4 regions of the Cohnella sp. GCM10012308 genome follow, and region 4 is predicted to be linked to each of the others. Evidence: predicted binding sites of a transcription regulator. Region 4 holds the regulator's gene; each other region holds the start of a gene.
The links. The regulator Rex, encoded in region 4, represses fermentation and respiration genes when NADH is low (regulators of the CRP and FNR family bind a similar motif). The targets are predictions, from matches to a motif close to TTGTGAAATATTTCACAA.

Region 1 (3,597 bases), on a different contig from region 4:
GGTCGAATATAATCGGGCCGGAATATCGATTCCGGCCCTTATTCTTGTTCATTATGCGATTATGCGATTATGCGATGCCTGCCTCGCATGATTGTCCGTTTTTCGCGCTAAGCCTCTTGCTTTACGGCCTACGGCGTTCTCTCCCGATGAGCCAGATAAAACAGCAGTCCCGTACCTATCGCTCCGCCGGCGAAGTTGCCCAGCAGGACCGGAATCCAGTTCCACAAGAGCATGTCCGCAACCGAGTAGTTCGCGCCGAGCATGAGACCGGCTGGTAACAGGAACATATTCACGATTAAGTGCTCGAAGCCTTGTCCGAAAAACAGCAGCACCGGCATCCACATCGCCGTAATCTTGCCGATCGTCGATGTCGAGGACAAGCTCATGATAACGCCGAGCGCAACCAGCCAGTTGCAAAGAACGGCCTTTACGATCGCCAGCATCCAGCCGTCCGCGCCGATATGAATATATGCGCTCGTCTTGCCTACCGCCGCCGAAATGATCGCTTGCACGAGCGGATTGCTCATATCATGGCCCATCTTCGTGATGGTCATCGTATATAACGCCGCGTACAGTCCCGCACCGATCAGGTGTCCTGCGAGCGCCCATGCGAAGCTCGAGACCATCTTGCCCACGCTGATCCTTCTCTTGAGCGCGGCCAGCGGCAGAGCCGCGAAGCTGCCAGTCACAAGTTCTAAGCCCAACAGCAGAATGAGCACGAAGCCGATGGGAAACAGAACGGCGCCTGCGATCGGCATTTTCGTCTGCACGGAAGCGGTATAGGCCAAGGTCGTTGCGCATCCGAGTATCGCGCCCGCCAATCCACTTCGCACGAGCTTCTGCGATACGGACAGCTTGGACTTCGTTTCCCCCATTGCAATCAGGCTCTCCAACATCTGTCCCGGCTTCACATAATCCATGCTAACGCCCCCTAAGCTGCTGCCGGACGACGCCTGTCAGCCTCGGCCGGCTTCTTTGCTTCATTATAGGCAGGGGGGCGCAGCTGCGCTGTGACTAACTTAACAAGCGTTAAACTTATATGATGGTGCCTGTCGTTAGCGTGTCTCCGTCAAACCTGCATCGATAAGTCTGTACGAAAGCGGTCTCGATCGGGCGAACGATGAGCAAAAAGGTTTTCGCATCCGGCCAGCATCTGCTCGCAGCCATTTGCACGACCGCGTCGTTTTCGGCAACAAACCTTCCCACACGGCAGAGATAGAGGCTGTCCCAGCTTCGCAAAATGCTCCGTATTCACGCTAAGTCCCCAGCCTCCCATAAATGGATGCTCCTTCGCCTAACCTGAATCCCTCTCTCAATCTTGGATTTATGAAAAAAAGACAGCCTAAGCTGTCTTTTTTACATCATATTTATTGAGGTCGCATAATGATGCCTAACGGTCCGGTGAAACGAGAAATTCATAATGCACCGCTTCCTCTATTAACGTTACGCTTGCCGAGACGACGATTTGTACTGCTTCAGCCCTGCCCGACTTTAAAGCAAATCGAACCCGCTCGGTCTTGCCGTTAAGACGAAGACTCGGACTGAAATGAAGCTGGTACAAGATCTGGCTTGCTCTCGTCAAGATCGATTCGAACCGGACGCCTGCCAGCGCATGCGGCATAAAGCCGAACAATCTGCAAAACTCCGCGTCGGCTTCTAAAATGAGATCTTCCTGAGTGAGCAAAAGTCGACCTACCGGCGGGACGGCCTTGTCCCCTTCGGTCGGCACCAGGACGCTCAAGCCTCCGCTACCTTGTCTGTCTCCGCATACGCTTCTTGGAGATAATCGGATATAAGCGCTACGGTCTCGTCCGGATGACTAACGTGAGGGCAATGGCCGGTTGCCTCCATCATTCGAAAGGAACTGTCGCGGATTTGCTGATGCATATAGGCGCCCACTTCCAACGGGGCAATCATGTCTTCCATGCACTGCATGATAAGCGTAGGGGTCTCCACCTTCGGCAGCACGTCCCTGTGGTCCGACAAGAAGGTCGCCCTGGCGAATATACCCGCAATTGTCGGATCCACCTTGCAGAAGCTGTCCTCCAGCTCTCTTGCGAGAGCAGGACGATCGGAATTGCCCATAATCATCGGAGCCAGGTAGCCCGACCACTGCTTGTAGTTGGATGCCATGAGTCCCAGCAGCCCTTCGATATCCTCGCGTTCAAAGCCGCCGATATAATCCGGCAGATCGTTAATATATCGGGGAGACGGTCCGATTAAAACAAGGTGTTCGAACAGTCCGGGGGATTGCACCGAAGCAAGGATGCCGATTAATGCAGCAACCGAATGTCCGACAAAGACTGCATTTTGAAGCTCCAGTGCTTCGCATATTTCTAATACGTCCGCTGCGTATCCAGACAGTTCGCTGTAACGGACCGGATCGTATGCATTCTTATCCGATTCTCCAGCGCCCACGAAGTCAAACAGAACGATCTTCCATTGTTCCTCAAAGGCCGGTGCGACAAATCTCCACATGTTCTGATCGCAACCGAATCCGTGTGCGAAGAGCATCACCTTGTCGCCTTTTCCTTTTATGATCACATTGTTTCTATTGAGAACATCAAGCTTATGCGACATATTTAACCTCCCGAGTTTGAAATCCGATAACGTCGAGCGGTTATGTTGAATTCTTTTATTATACTACTTACATCCAGGTGCAACAAATCGCCGCACCCCTTCTATTAAAAAACAGACGATCCTTCTTGCGATCGCCTGTCAAATCCAGCATACCCTATAAAAATAAAAAAACAAGAAATTATAAAATTTCTTGATTTCGTAGTTATGGTGCCGGTGAAGGGACTCGAACCCCCACTCCCTCTCGAGAAGCGGATTTTGAGTCCGCCGCGTCTGCCATTCCGCCACACCGGCATATTAAATTTTAGCTTCAAACAAAAAAATGGCGCGCCCTAAGAGATTCGAACTCCTGGCCTTTAGATTCGTAGTCTAACGCTCTATCCAGCTGAGCTAAGGGCGCGAATATGAAGTTGGAGGCGCCACCCAGACTCGAACTGGGGGTAGAGCTTTTGCAGAGCTCTGCCTTACCACTTGGCTATGGCGCCAAGAACTTAGATGGAGCGGAAAACGGGATTCGAACCCGCGACCTTCTCGTTGGCAACGAGATGCTCTACCACTGAGCTATTTCCGCAAATGGCTGGGGATCTAGGGATCGAACCTAGGAATGACGGAGTCAAAGTCCGTTGCCTTACCGCTTGGCTAATCCCCAACGAGGTAAAAATGGGGCGACCGAGGGGAATTGAACCCCCGAGTGTCGGATCCACAAACCGATGCGTTAACCACTTCGCCACGGTCGCCATAATCACAAAGCCTTTATTGGCAGGGGCAGCAGGAATTGAACCCACACTAACGGTTTTGGAGACCGCTGTTCTACCTTTAAACTATGCCCCTATAATGTTAAGGTAAAACTGGTGGAGGATGATGGATTTGAACCACCGAACCCGAAGGAACAGATTTACAGTCTGCCGCGTTTGGCCACTTCGCTAATCCTCCAAGACTGTAAAACAAATGGTGCCGTCGAGAGGACTTGAACCCCCAACCTACTGATTACAAGTCAGTTGCTCTACCAATTGAGCTACA
Region 2 (3,597 bases), on a different contig from region 4:
GATCATGTCCGTCTGTACGGTCTCAAGCTCCGCCGGATCGAAATCGACGATATAACGTGGTATCATGGCCCTCTGCGACTCCCCGCCTGAAGTTATTGGTCTCTCTCGGTTACTTGACGAGCAGCATGCGCTCGAGCGACAGGCGCGCCTTGTCGGCGACGTCTTGCGGCACGTGGATCTGCGGCTGCATCGTTTCGAGCGCCTTGACGACTTTCTTCAGGTTGTTGACCTTCATATTCGGACAGACGAGGAACTTGCTCGCAAAATGGAACGTCTTGTCCGGGCTGTCCACCCGCAGCTGGTATCCCGTACCGTCCTCGGTGCCGACGATGAACTCCTTGTGGCTCGACTCGCGGCAATACTTCAGAATGCCTGTCGTGCTGCCGACGAAGTCGGCCAGCTCGACGACTTCGGGACGGCATTCCGGGTGTACGACGAACTGTGCGTTCGGATACTTCGCCCGCATCTCGTATACGTCTTTGACCGTCAGCATGTCATGCGTGTTGCAGTAGCCTTCCCAGATGATCATCTTCTTGTCCGTGTGCTGCTGCACGTAGTGGCCCAAGTTTTTGTCCGGGCACCAGATGACCTCGTCGCCTTCGACCGAATTGACGACATTGACCGCGTTCGCCGACGTGCAGCAGATGTCAGTCTCGGCCTTCACGTCCGCGGACGAGTTGATGTAGGTCACGACCGTGGCGTTGGGGTGCTTAGCCTTCAGCTCCCGCAGGCCGATCGGATTGACCATATCCGCCATCGGACAGCCCGCGCGCTCGTCGGGGACGAGCACGGTCTTGTGCGGCGCGAGAATCTTCGCGCTTTCGCCCATGAAGTGCACGCCGCAAAACACGATGACGTCCGCGTCGGTCTGCGCGGCCTTCTGGGCGAGCAGGAACGAGTCTCCGCGGAAGTCGGCCACCTCTTGAATCTCGTCGCGCTGGTAATAATGAGCCAGAATGATGGCATTGCGTTCCTTTTTCAACTGCGCCAGGCGCTCGCGCAGCTCGCGGTTCTGCTCCGCTTTGCGTTCAAGGGCTAAAGCTTCCATGGTGAGTCTCCTCCTGCGGCGTTTACGCCTGGGTATGATTAATTGTGAAAATAAGCACAAATTAGGCCGCTTAACAAAAACGGGTTGCCAAATTTCGCAACCAACGTCAGTGAGTCAACAATAAATTTACACTTGCCAGGGGGCACTGTCAATGAATGTTCACAGATTTCCGCAAGAAGTTTTCCGCGTAATTATCGGCTTTCCCGGGCGCGGGAAACAAGCGGGAACACGCGTTCCTCCGCGCCTTCTACGCTGTCGGCCGTAAAAATCCTGCGTTATAAGCATTCGTCGGTTTGCAAGCGCATTCATTTGTCCATTTCCGCAACCTGGTTCCTTTTTTTGTCTGGAACGGAACCTATTGGCCCGTAGCGGTGTCTAATCGATGGAGGTGTTGCGAACTTGGAAGAAACCCACTGGTCCTATGCTGAGAATATGGACGCCGGCGGGCTTCGCGAGCTGATGCGGCTATACGGTTCAGAGGTTTGGAACCTGGCCTTCGTGCTGACCAAGCGCAGAGATCTGGCAGACGATGTATCCCAGGATGTATTCTTCGCCGCCTACCGGAAGATCGATACGTTCCGCGGCGCTTCCTCCGTTCGCACCTGGCTGCTGTCGATTACGCGAAACGTACGGGACCCCGGATACGCTGTTGTTGGCAGACGATCAGGTATGGATGCTCATGCAAAGGTACATCAATCCAGGCGGCGAATGGGCAGCGTACGATAGGCTTAGCGGACAAGCAAGTACTGAGCGAGCGATTGTGCAAGCGGATCGGATCACGGACCGGATATACGAGCGAAGCCGTTTTAACATCGACGGTCTCGACTATCTCGGTTGGGCGCAAAAGTTCCTTGTACTGTCCTCCGGGACGCTTTTCTATGACGGAGTTTCTGGAACAAAGGGGTTCATACAATCCATGTCACCGCAGTCTTTAACACTGTCCGGTTACCAGTACGCTTATCCGAGTGTAATAAAGCTATCCGCTTCGATTGTGTTTACAAAGGACGATCAAGCTTATGCTACGCCCGATGAAGTTAAAGTCGGTCTGACGCAAGACGAAGTCATCGCCAAGCTTGGTCTTCCTAACGCACGTACGGAAACAGCCTGGAGTTATCGAGTTGGCGATGGCCTTCGCTTCCAGCTGCTGTTCGAAGACGGCAGGGTGCGTTTTATCTCGCTGATCAAGACTGACTAGAGGCATTTAGGATCAACACAGCCGCCAGCCCGACGCACAAGCAAAAACCCGCGATCCAGCTGCAGTAGCAGCTGATTCGCGGGTTTAATTGTATAACAGTTACTTCGGCTCATTGTCCTCGTCATTCCGTTGATCCGGATTCGGAGGGGTCTGATTGGCATTCGTCTCTTCGTCGCGCGGGGTGATGCGGACGCGGACGTTGCCGCCAAGCGTGTCGATGGTCGGCTCAACGCCGGTCGGCTCGCTGCCGGAATCGCCGCCGTCGCCATCGTTCGCGGCGTTGATGTCGCCCTTCTCGATGAGCGCTTTGATCTGCTCCAACTCGAGCGTCTCTTGCGAGAGCAGCGTATTGGCGAGCAGATGAACCTCGGCGCTCTTCTCGGTGAGCAGCTTCTTGGCGCGATCGTAACAAGACTGGATGATCGTCTGCATCTCTTGGTCGATCTCGTACGCGATCGCATCCGAGTAGTTCTGCTCGTGACCGATATCGCGGCCAAGGAATACTTGGCCTTGGGTCGCGCCGAACTGCATCGGCCCAAGCTTGTCGCTCATGCCGTATTCCATGATCATGCTGCGCACGATGCCCGTCGCTTGCTTGAAGTCGCTGTAAGCGCCGGTGCCGATCTCGCCGATGAACAATTCCTCGGCGACGCGGCCTGCAAGCAGGCCTGTGACCTTATCCAGCAGCTCTTGCTTCGTGACCAGCATGCGGTCTTCCTTCGGCAGCATGATGACATAGCCGCCCGCGCGCCCGCGCGGAATGATCGTCACCTTGTGCACCATGTCGGCGTGCTCCAGGAAGAAGCCGACGATCGTGTGGCCGGACTCGTGATAAGCGACGATACGCTTCTCGCGCTCGCTGATGACACGGCTCTTCTTCTCCGTACCAACGATAACGCGGTCGATCGCTTCGTCGACCTCTTGCATCGCGATGTCCTTCTTGTTCTTGCGCGCTGCGAGGAGGGCCGCTTCGTTAAGCAGGTTCTCCAGATCGGCGCCGGTGAAGCCGGTCGTCCGCTTGGCGATCGTGCCCAGCCTTACGTCCTTGTTCAGCGGCTTGTTGCGCGCGTGAACCTTGAGCACCGCCTCGCGGCCCTTGACGTCCGGACGGTCGACCGTAATCTGACGGTCGAAGCGGCCCGGGCGCAGCAGCGCGGGGTCGAGAATGTCGGGACGGTTGGTCGCTGCGACGATGATGATGCCTTCGTTCGCGCCGAAACCGTCCATTTCCACGAGCAACTGGTTAAGGGTCTGCTCGCGCTCGTCGTGTCCGCCGCCGAGACCTGCGCCACGCTGACGGCCGACGGCGTCGATCTCGTCGATGAAGATGATACAAGGCGCGTTCTTCTTCGCA
Region 3 (3,597 bases), on a different contig from region 4:
CGTCGTTATTCTTTTTATCCGCGACAGTGTGCTTGATCTTACCAAAGCCCTTGCGGATAAGCGGGAGCAGGTAGTAGTCGAGTCCGAAGCGTCCGGCATTGGCGCCTGCCGTGAAGACGATGAAGCCAAGGACCAGCAGCCAAGGGTTAGTGCTTACAGTACCTGCGAAGAGGAACAGCGTGTTGAGCAACATTCCGAAGAAGGCGGCCGTGACTGTGAGTCCCCCGACGATCAGCCCTACGCCGATCAGGAACTCGCCCAGCGGGATCAATACGTCGATCAGCTTGACGTTCGGCAGTGCGAAGTGCTGGATGAAGTACGTGTAGTTAGGGAAGATGACTTCATTCGTCGCGTGATCGGCTACCGGCTTGGTGACCGCTCCCTGCAGGAATCCCTTTGCCGTGAAGCCGCCCGTCAGCTTGTGCCAGCCCGCGTCGATCCACTGCCAGCCGACATAGATGCGAAGAAGCGTGACTGCGACTGCCGCCCATACGTTTTCTCTGAACCATTTGGTGACCATAATGGCCATCTCCCTTTTCGCCTTTTAGGCGTTTATTAGTGGTTGTCGGTTGTGTTGCTTGCCTTGCACCTTCATTATGAGGGACGCGACGGATGCCGCATGTGATGGAAATCACATTTTCGAGCTTTTTCTTGTGAAAATTTTCACTTTGTCATGCAGCGCTTAGAAGCTGTATACATTCGAGCGATCACCCAGCGTGTCGATAATCTCCTGTTCCTCGTTCAGCCGATTTTTCAAGCAGGCATAGGCTTGCAGCAGACGGGACGAGAGCGCCTTCGCTTCTTCCGGAGAGATCGGGAGGACCGCCTTTTCCAGCGTATTCAGAAACGAGCCGATGAACCGCTCCGCAAGTCCGTAATCCAATTCCATTAAAGCGAACAAGTCGGGCTCGGTCTCCAGATACCATGTCGCGTACGGGAAGAGCTCCGTCTTCTCCCACTCGATATGCGCGCTCCATTCCGTCATGAAATGTTTTACGCGTTCATTCAAGATCCGGACATTGGCGTTCAGATGAACGATGTCCTCATCCTTGCGTACCGTGCAAGCCTGCGCATACAAGTCTGCCAGCTCCGCTTCCAATGCGTCGTGCTCCTGTTGGGCTCTGACGACCGCTTCGCCAAGCAGCGTATAACGTTCGTCTCCTCCGGCGTTCGGCTGCGATGCGCGATTATCTTCGTGGTTCGTTTTCATCGTGGCGTGCCTCCTTTTCGATGTTCGGGGCGTTGCTTCTTTTGATGCTTTTAATATACAGCTTGCGTGAAGCTATTAATGTGAAAAAAATCACATATTGAACGCGGACAAAATATCGACACATTTACACTCGGAGGCGGCGGAGCATTTTGTGCGAAAACACGTCGCCGGAGTAGTTGCCGACGATCGCGTAGAACGGCTTATAGGCGTCCTGCGCGAAGCGGCCGACGTACAGGCTAGTGGTGCCACTTCTTTTTGATGTGGAGGGTGGGACATGCGATTTGAGAATGCTCGGATAATGGCCTGAAATTCGAAGCAACTGACCTAAGGGCGGTTTCGAGGAGGCGGGAGTTTTTCGGGATATTTTTCGCGACAAGCGTGGAGTTGGATTGTTTTGTTCGACCCACTCGTCACTGCCCATGGCCGCCAGCCATGCAGCGGTCGAGCGCGCTTTTTCCTGACGCAACGGGATATTGTTAAAACGTGCGAAACATGTGAATGGTGCATTCCCCTGTTTCGCATGTTTTAACGACGCGCTAAGCGAGCGGGATGTTTAACGTTACTGTCGTGCCGCGGCCGAGCTCGGATCGCAGCTTCAGCTCGCCCAGCAACGCCCGTGCGCGTTCTTCCATGCTGAAGAGGCCGACGCCGGATCCGGCCGTTGCGCGGATGAAGCCGACGCCCTCGTCGCGGATGACCGCGCGGACTTGCTCGTCCTCCTCCCGCAAGGATACGAATGCTTCGGACACGTTTGCATACTTGCCGACATTCGTCAGCGCCTCCTGTACGACGCGGTAGATCGTCGTCTCCGCAAGCAGCGCCGGACGGCGCTTCAGGTCGCATTCGAAGTGCACCCTGATGCCGTAATGGCTCTCGAAGTGTTCGATATAGGTTCGGAGCGCCGGCACGATGCCGAGGTCATCCAGCACGGAAGGGCGCATTTCCCACGCGAGTCCTCTAACCTCGGACATAAGCTGAGACACCTGCTGCCCCAGCATCTCGAGCCCCTCGTCTTCCCGCTCGGCAAGCAGGCGGTCGATCGTGATTTTGAAGAAAAAGAGGCTCTGGCCGATTCCGTCGTGCAAATCCCGCGAGAAGCGCCGGCGCTCCTCCTCTTGAATCTGCATCATCTGCGCCAGCATCGACTGCAGCTCGGCCTCGGTCTCCTTGAGGCGCGTCACCTCATGACGGATCGCCAAATACTGATAAGGGGCGCCGTCCCCGTCCACGAACGGAACGATCGTCGTATCGACCCAATATTCGCGGCCGTTTTTCCCCCGATTTTTAATTTCTCCGCGCCACACCTTGCCTGACGAGATTGTCGTCCACAGCTCATTCATGAAGGCTTTGCCGTGATAACCCGAATTGACGAGGCGGTGGTCCTGCCCGAGCAGCTCGTCTCTGCTGTAGCCGGATATCTCGCAAAACTTGTCGTTCACGTAGCGGATCCTGCCCCTGCGGTCGGTTATGGCGACGATCGCGGACTCGTCGAGGGCGAACTTGACGTCCGCGAGCTGCTCGAGCGAGCGGCGCAGCTCCTCCCGATACTCGGCGTCAGCCACGCCGGCGTCAAGACCCGCGAGCAGTCCAGTCACCTGGGCAGCCAGCATCTCCGCGTGATACTCGGGCCTGCCTTTGCTTTCCGGTTCAATCAAAAGTCAGCAGCCCCTTCTTCATCGCGAATTTAACCAGATCCGGTCTCGTACGCAGCTCCAGCTTTTCCATCAGATTGCTTTTGTGCGACTCTACGGTCTTGACGCTGATGACGAGCTGCTCCGCGATTTCCTTGTTGGAGTAGCCTTGCGCGACTTTGGCCAGAATCTCTTTTTCCCGATCGGACAAGGATTCGTAGGTCCCTGCATGCTCTCCGTTTTTCAGCTTGTCCAGGTAATCGCTCATCAGCCGCTTGGTCGCGGTCGGATACAAATAGGCCTGGCCCTCGGCCACATGCCGGATGGCGGTGAGCAGCTCCTCATGCGGCGCGCTCTTCAAGATATAACCCGACGCGCCGGATTGGATCGCCCGGAACAGGTACCCTTCGTCGTCGTGCATCGTCAAGATCAGCACGGCCGTCTCCGGAAGCGAGCGCTTGAGCTCGGCCGCAGCCGTGAGGCCGTCCTTGCCGTGCGGCATGCTGAGGTCCATCAGCACGACGTCGGGACGAAGCGCCTGCGCTTGCGCAATCGCTTCGTCACCGTCCGCCGCTTCTCCCACGACCTCCATGCCCTGCCTGCCGTTCAGCAGCATCATGAGCCCCGAACGTACGACGGCATGATCGTCGACAACCAGAATCCTGACCATCTCTACTCCTCCCAACAACACAGCTCCGCTTTTTTACCCATTCTACCATAGGCAGCGTTGGAAGGAGCGACCTTCCGTGAAGTCCT
Region 4 (3,597 bases):
CCGAGCGAGACGGTGACGCCTGCGCGCATTAATTCCGGCACTCTCGCCACGCCGCTGGCGAGCTTCAGATTGCTGACCGGATTGTGCGAGACGGCGACGCGGCGCTCGGCGAGCAGCGCGATCTCGTCGTCGTTCAGATGTACGGCATGGGCAACGAGCGAAGGTCGGGAAAAGAATCCGAGCTTGTCCAGGTGCTCGACCGGACGCGCGCCGTATTGCTTGACGTTCAGAGCCACTTCGGCAGCGGTCTCGGACATATGCGTGTGCAGCGGCAAATTGAGCTCGTTCGCGGCGGCCACGATGCGTTCTATATAGTCGGGCGGGCATGTATAGGGCGAATGCGGAGACATCATCACCTGAATGCGGCCGTCTTGCGCTCCTTGCCAGTCCTTCGCGAACTGCACGGCATCGTTCAGCTTCGCCGTCTGGACGTCGGGCGGGCAGAGGCCGATAACGCCGCGGGTAAGCGTAGCGCGCAGGCCAGCCTGGGCAGCAACCTCGGCGACTTTATCCATATGATCGTACATGTCGACGAAGGTCGTCGTTCCGCTAAGAATCATTTCCGCAGCGGCCAGGGACGTTCCCCAGTAGACGTCCTCGCCCGTAAACTTCGCTTCCATCGGCCACATATGATTTTCAAGCCAGTCCTGGAGCACCAGATCGTCCGCCAGGCCTCGCAACAGCGACATCGCCGCATGGCCGTGCGTATTGATCAGACCGGGCAGGAACAGCAGCCCCTTGCCGCTTACGATCTCCTCCGCTTGATCGCGAAGCTCCGCCGGAGGGGCGCCTTCGCCCGATGCGGAGATATACCCGTCTTCGACGTAGAGCCACCCTTCGAAAGTTTGCCGCTCCGCGGACAGCTCCGCAAAAATGCCGTTCTCGATTAGCCAACGTTTCATTGTTCCGCTCCTTCTTCGTCCCCGGATACGCCTGGCTCTTCCGCCCCGTCCGCATCCAGATCGTGATCCATATAATAAGCCAAGCTCAGCAGGTCGCTCGTAAAATCCGCGTGATGAATGCGGATACCCGCGGGAATTTTCAGCACCGTCGGCGCGAAGTTCAAAATCGCCCGGATTCCCGCTTCGACAAAGCGATCCGCGACCTTCTGCGCTTCGCTCGCCGGCACGGTGATGATTCCGATCGAGATCTCCTTGTCCTTCACTTCATGCGGAAGCATTTGAATCGGGTTAACGGTCAGATTGCCGATGGACACGCCTTTTTTGGCCGGATCGTCGTCGAACACCGATACGATTTTCATATTGTCCTTCAGGTACATATTGTAATTGCAAAGCGCGCGGCCGAGGTTCCCGGCACCCACGAGCGCCACGTGAATCGGGCGGTCGAGGTTGAGGATATGGCGGATTTTCTCGATCAGATAACCGACATTATAACCGACGCCCTTGCGCCCGAACTCGCCGAAATAGGCGAGATCTTTGCGAATCTGGGCGGGATTGAGATCGAGCTTGTCTCCGAGATCCTGCGAGGACACGGTCTGTACGTCGCTGATGCTCAGCTCGTTGAGGTAGCGCAGGTAGATCGGAAGGCGCCGGACGACCGCTTCGGAAATTTTGATTTGCTTCAACTGGAGACTTCTCCTTCCCACCCATCGGATTCCTGCTTCGGTTTTTTAGTTCTTGTCCGTTTGGTCTTGATCTTATCGGATGCCGGTGTCTCCGGAACGCCGGTCTCGCCGGACGGAGCGGGCGGCGTATCGCCGGCGGGCGCGGTTTCCGCATCCGATGAGGATTCCGTATCCAATGGGGATTCGGCGTTGGATGAAGCTTCGGCGTCGGATGCCGTTTCCGCGGCAGCGGCGGCATTCGCCGGATGCAGCCATTCCCGCACGCGCGGCACCAGGCCCGCTAGCGGCAAATGCTCCATCTTGGGGCCGGGCAGCGAATACAAAAAGTATTTGCCGTAGCTCGTATCGATGACGCGGGTATCGTACAAAACGACGATGCCCTTGTCCGAAGCGGTGCGCACGAGTCTGCCGAAGCCTTGCTTGAACTTGATGACCGCCTGCGGCAGCGACAGCTTCATGAACGGATTTTTGCGCTGCGCGGTCAATCGCTCGCTCTTGGCCTCCGTCACCGGATGGTTCGGCGGCTGGAACGGCAGCCGGACGATCGCGAGACAGGTCAGGGCATCGCCCGGAAGATCGACGCCTTCCCAGAAGCTGCTCGTACCGAGCAGCACCGAGCGCGGCTGTTCCATGAACTGGCTCGTCAGCCGGCTGCGGCTGCTGCCGTCCATCCCTTGGCCGAGCACTTGAATATCGACCGGCGCGAGCGCGGACTTGAGCGGCTCGTATACAGTTTTCAGCATTTTGTGCGAAGTGAACAGCACGAGCATGCGGCCGCCGGTCTCGGTCGCCACCTCTGCCAGCGATGTCGTCAGCGCCTGCAAAAACGCGGCTTCGCCGTCCCTTCCCTTGATTGACGGGAAGTCCCGGGGAATGAGCAGCAGCGCTTGCTGACGGTAATTGAACGGCGAGGGAAGCCGCGCAGTCCGCAGTCTTCCCTGCCGCTCCGCTTCGTCAAGACCAAGCTGCTCCTTGACGTACTGGAACGACTTGTCGACCGTAAGCGTAGCGGACGTGAGCACGATGCTTTCCTTTTGGCCGAACAAACCGTCCTTCAGCAAGCCGCTGACGTCGGCGGGGACGATATACATCCATAACGAGCGGCTCTTGTATTGGGTGTGTCCCTCGATCCAGTAAACGCATTCCGCCTCCGACATCGAGACGAACGTCTGCAGGTCGCCGCGAACGGAGGACAGCTCCTTGACCGTGCCGTTCATGTCGGTCAGGAGGCTCTGCAGGGCCAAATCCTCGCTTCGGTCGCGGATCTCCGCCAGCAGCTTCTCCAGCGGACGCACGAGATCCGAGAGCCGCAGCACGACATTGTCCCCGTCTACGCGGATCGACTCCCAATCCCTCGGCATCGCGTCCGGCTTAAGACGGTAGCTGAGCCCGCCCGTCTCGTCGGCGGCTGCGCCCGAGGCGAGCAAGCCGTAGAGCCTGTCCGTCCATTGTTCCCATGATTCCCGAAGCTCCTGCACGCGAGGCAGCAACTCCTCCAGCTTTTCGGCCCACGTACCGCTCGCGCTCTCCGCCGTGCCGGTCAACTGCGAGATCAGGCTCGGCAGTTGCCCCGTCCTGTTATCCTTCGCGAGTCTCGCGAGCGCGGAAGGCAATGCGCCGTAACCGATCCGGCGTCCGAGATGGTTGCTCGCCACCTCTTCCATATGATGTGCTTCATCGACGATCAGCCGATCGTAGGCCGGCAGCAGCCGGTGTTCCGCGCGCATGTCGGTGAATACCATCGCGTGGTTGGTAATGACCAGGTCCGCCTTGAGCGCATCCTGCCGCGCGCGGTGGTAGAAGCATTTGCGGAACCAGGGACACTGTCTGTTCAGGCAGGAATCCGCGTCGCTGGCGACGGCGTTCCACTCTTCCTTGGAGCGGCTGCCCAGATTCAGCTCCTCGGCTTCGCCCCGCTCCGTCTCCGACAGCCAGACGGCAAGCTGGCCGCGCGCCACGGCTTCTTCCCGGGACAGCGCGAACGCGGGGGTCTGCATCTGCTGCTCGAACTT

Region 1: ACFOTD_RS33565 (formate/nitrite transporter family protein) is a predicted target of Rex. The motif match lies at 1,009-1,026, and genes of this name have one in related genera.
Region 2: nadA (quinolinate synthase NadA) is a predicted target of Rex. The motif match lies at 1,091-1,108, and genes of this name have one in related genera.
Region 3: ACFOTD_RS21315 (hemerythrin domain-containing protein) is a predicted target of Rex. The motif match lies at 1,289-1,306, and genes of this name have one in related genera.

The regions. Positions count from the first base shown of each region.
Region 1 is NZ_JBHRYU010000060.1:24,326-27,922, forward strand. It holds gene ACFOTD_RS33565 (formate/nitrite transporter family protein) at 129-920, opposite strand; gene ACFOTD_RS33570 (hypothetical protein) at 1,391-1,741, opposite strand; gene ACFOTD_RS33575 (alpha/beta fold hydrolase) at 1,738-2,580, opposite strand; tRNA gene ACFOTD_RS33580 (tRNA-Leu) at 2,786-2,871, opposite strand; tRNA gene ACFOTD_RS33585 (tRNA-Arg) at 2,901-2,977, opposite strand; tRNA gene ACFOTD_RS33590 (tRNA-Cys) at 2,989-3,062, opposite strand; tRNA gene ACFOTD_RS33595 (tRNA-Gly) at 3,074-3,148, opposite strand; tRNA gene ACFOTD_RS33600 (tRNA-Gln) at 3,152-3,226, opposite strand; tRNA gene ACFOTD_RS33605 (tRNA-His) at 3,239-3,314, opposite strand; tRNA gene ACFOTD_RS33610 (tRNA-Trp) at 3,335-3,408, opposite strand; tRNA gene ACFOTD_RS33615 (tRNA-Tyr) at 3,427-3,510, opposite strand; tRNA gene ACFOTD_RS33620 (tRNA-Thr) at 3,527-3,597, opposite strand, start outside.
Region 2 is NZ_JBHRYU010000020.1:129,549-133,145, reverse strand. It holds gene nadB (L-aspartate oxidase) at 1-66, opposite strand, end outside; gene nadA (quinolinate synthase NadA) at 110-1,048, opposite strand; gene ACFOTD_RS20860 (sigma factor) at 1,448-1,774, shown strand; gene ACFOTD_RS20855 (hypothetical protein) at 1,965-2,243, shown strand; gene ftsH (ATP-dependent zinc metalloprotease FtsH) at 2,343-3,597, opposite strand, start outside.
Region 3 is NZ_JBHRYU010000021.1:91,865-95,461, forward strand. It holds gene ACFOTD_RS21310 (DoxX family protein) at 1-520, opposite strand, end outside; gene ACFOTD_RS21315 (hemerythrin domain-containing protein) at 683-1,210, opposite strand; gene ACFOTD_RS21320 (PAS domain-containing sensor histidine kinase) at 1,747-2,820, opposite strand; gene ACFOTD_RS21325 (response regulator transcription factor) at 2,858-3,511, opposite strand; gene ACFOTD_RS21330 (hypothetical protein) at 3,596-3,597, opposite strand, start outside.
Region 4 is NZ_JBHRYU010000017.1:131,535-135,131, forward strand. It holds gene ACFOTD_RS18870 (amidohydrolase) at 1-902, opposite strand, end outside; gene ACFOTD_RS18875 (redox-sensing transcriptional repressor Rex) at 899-1,585, opposite strand; gene dinG (ATP-dependent DNA helicase DinG) at 1,582-3,597, opposite strand, start outside.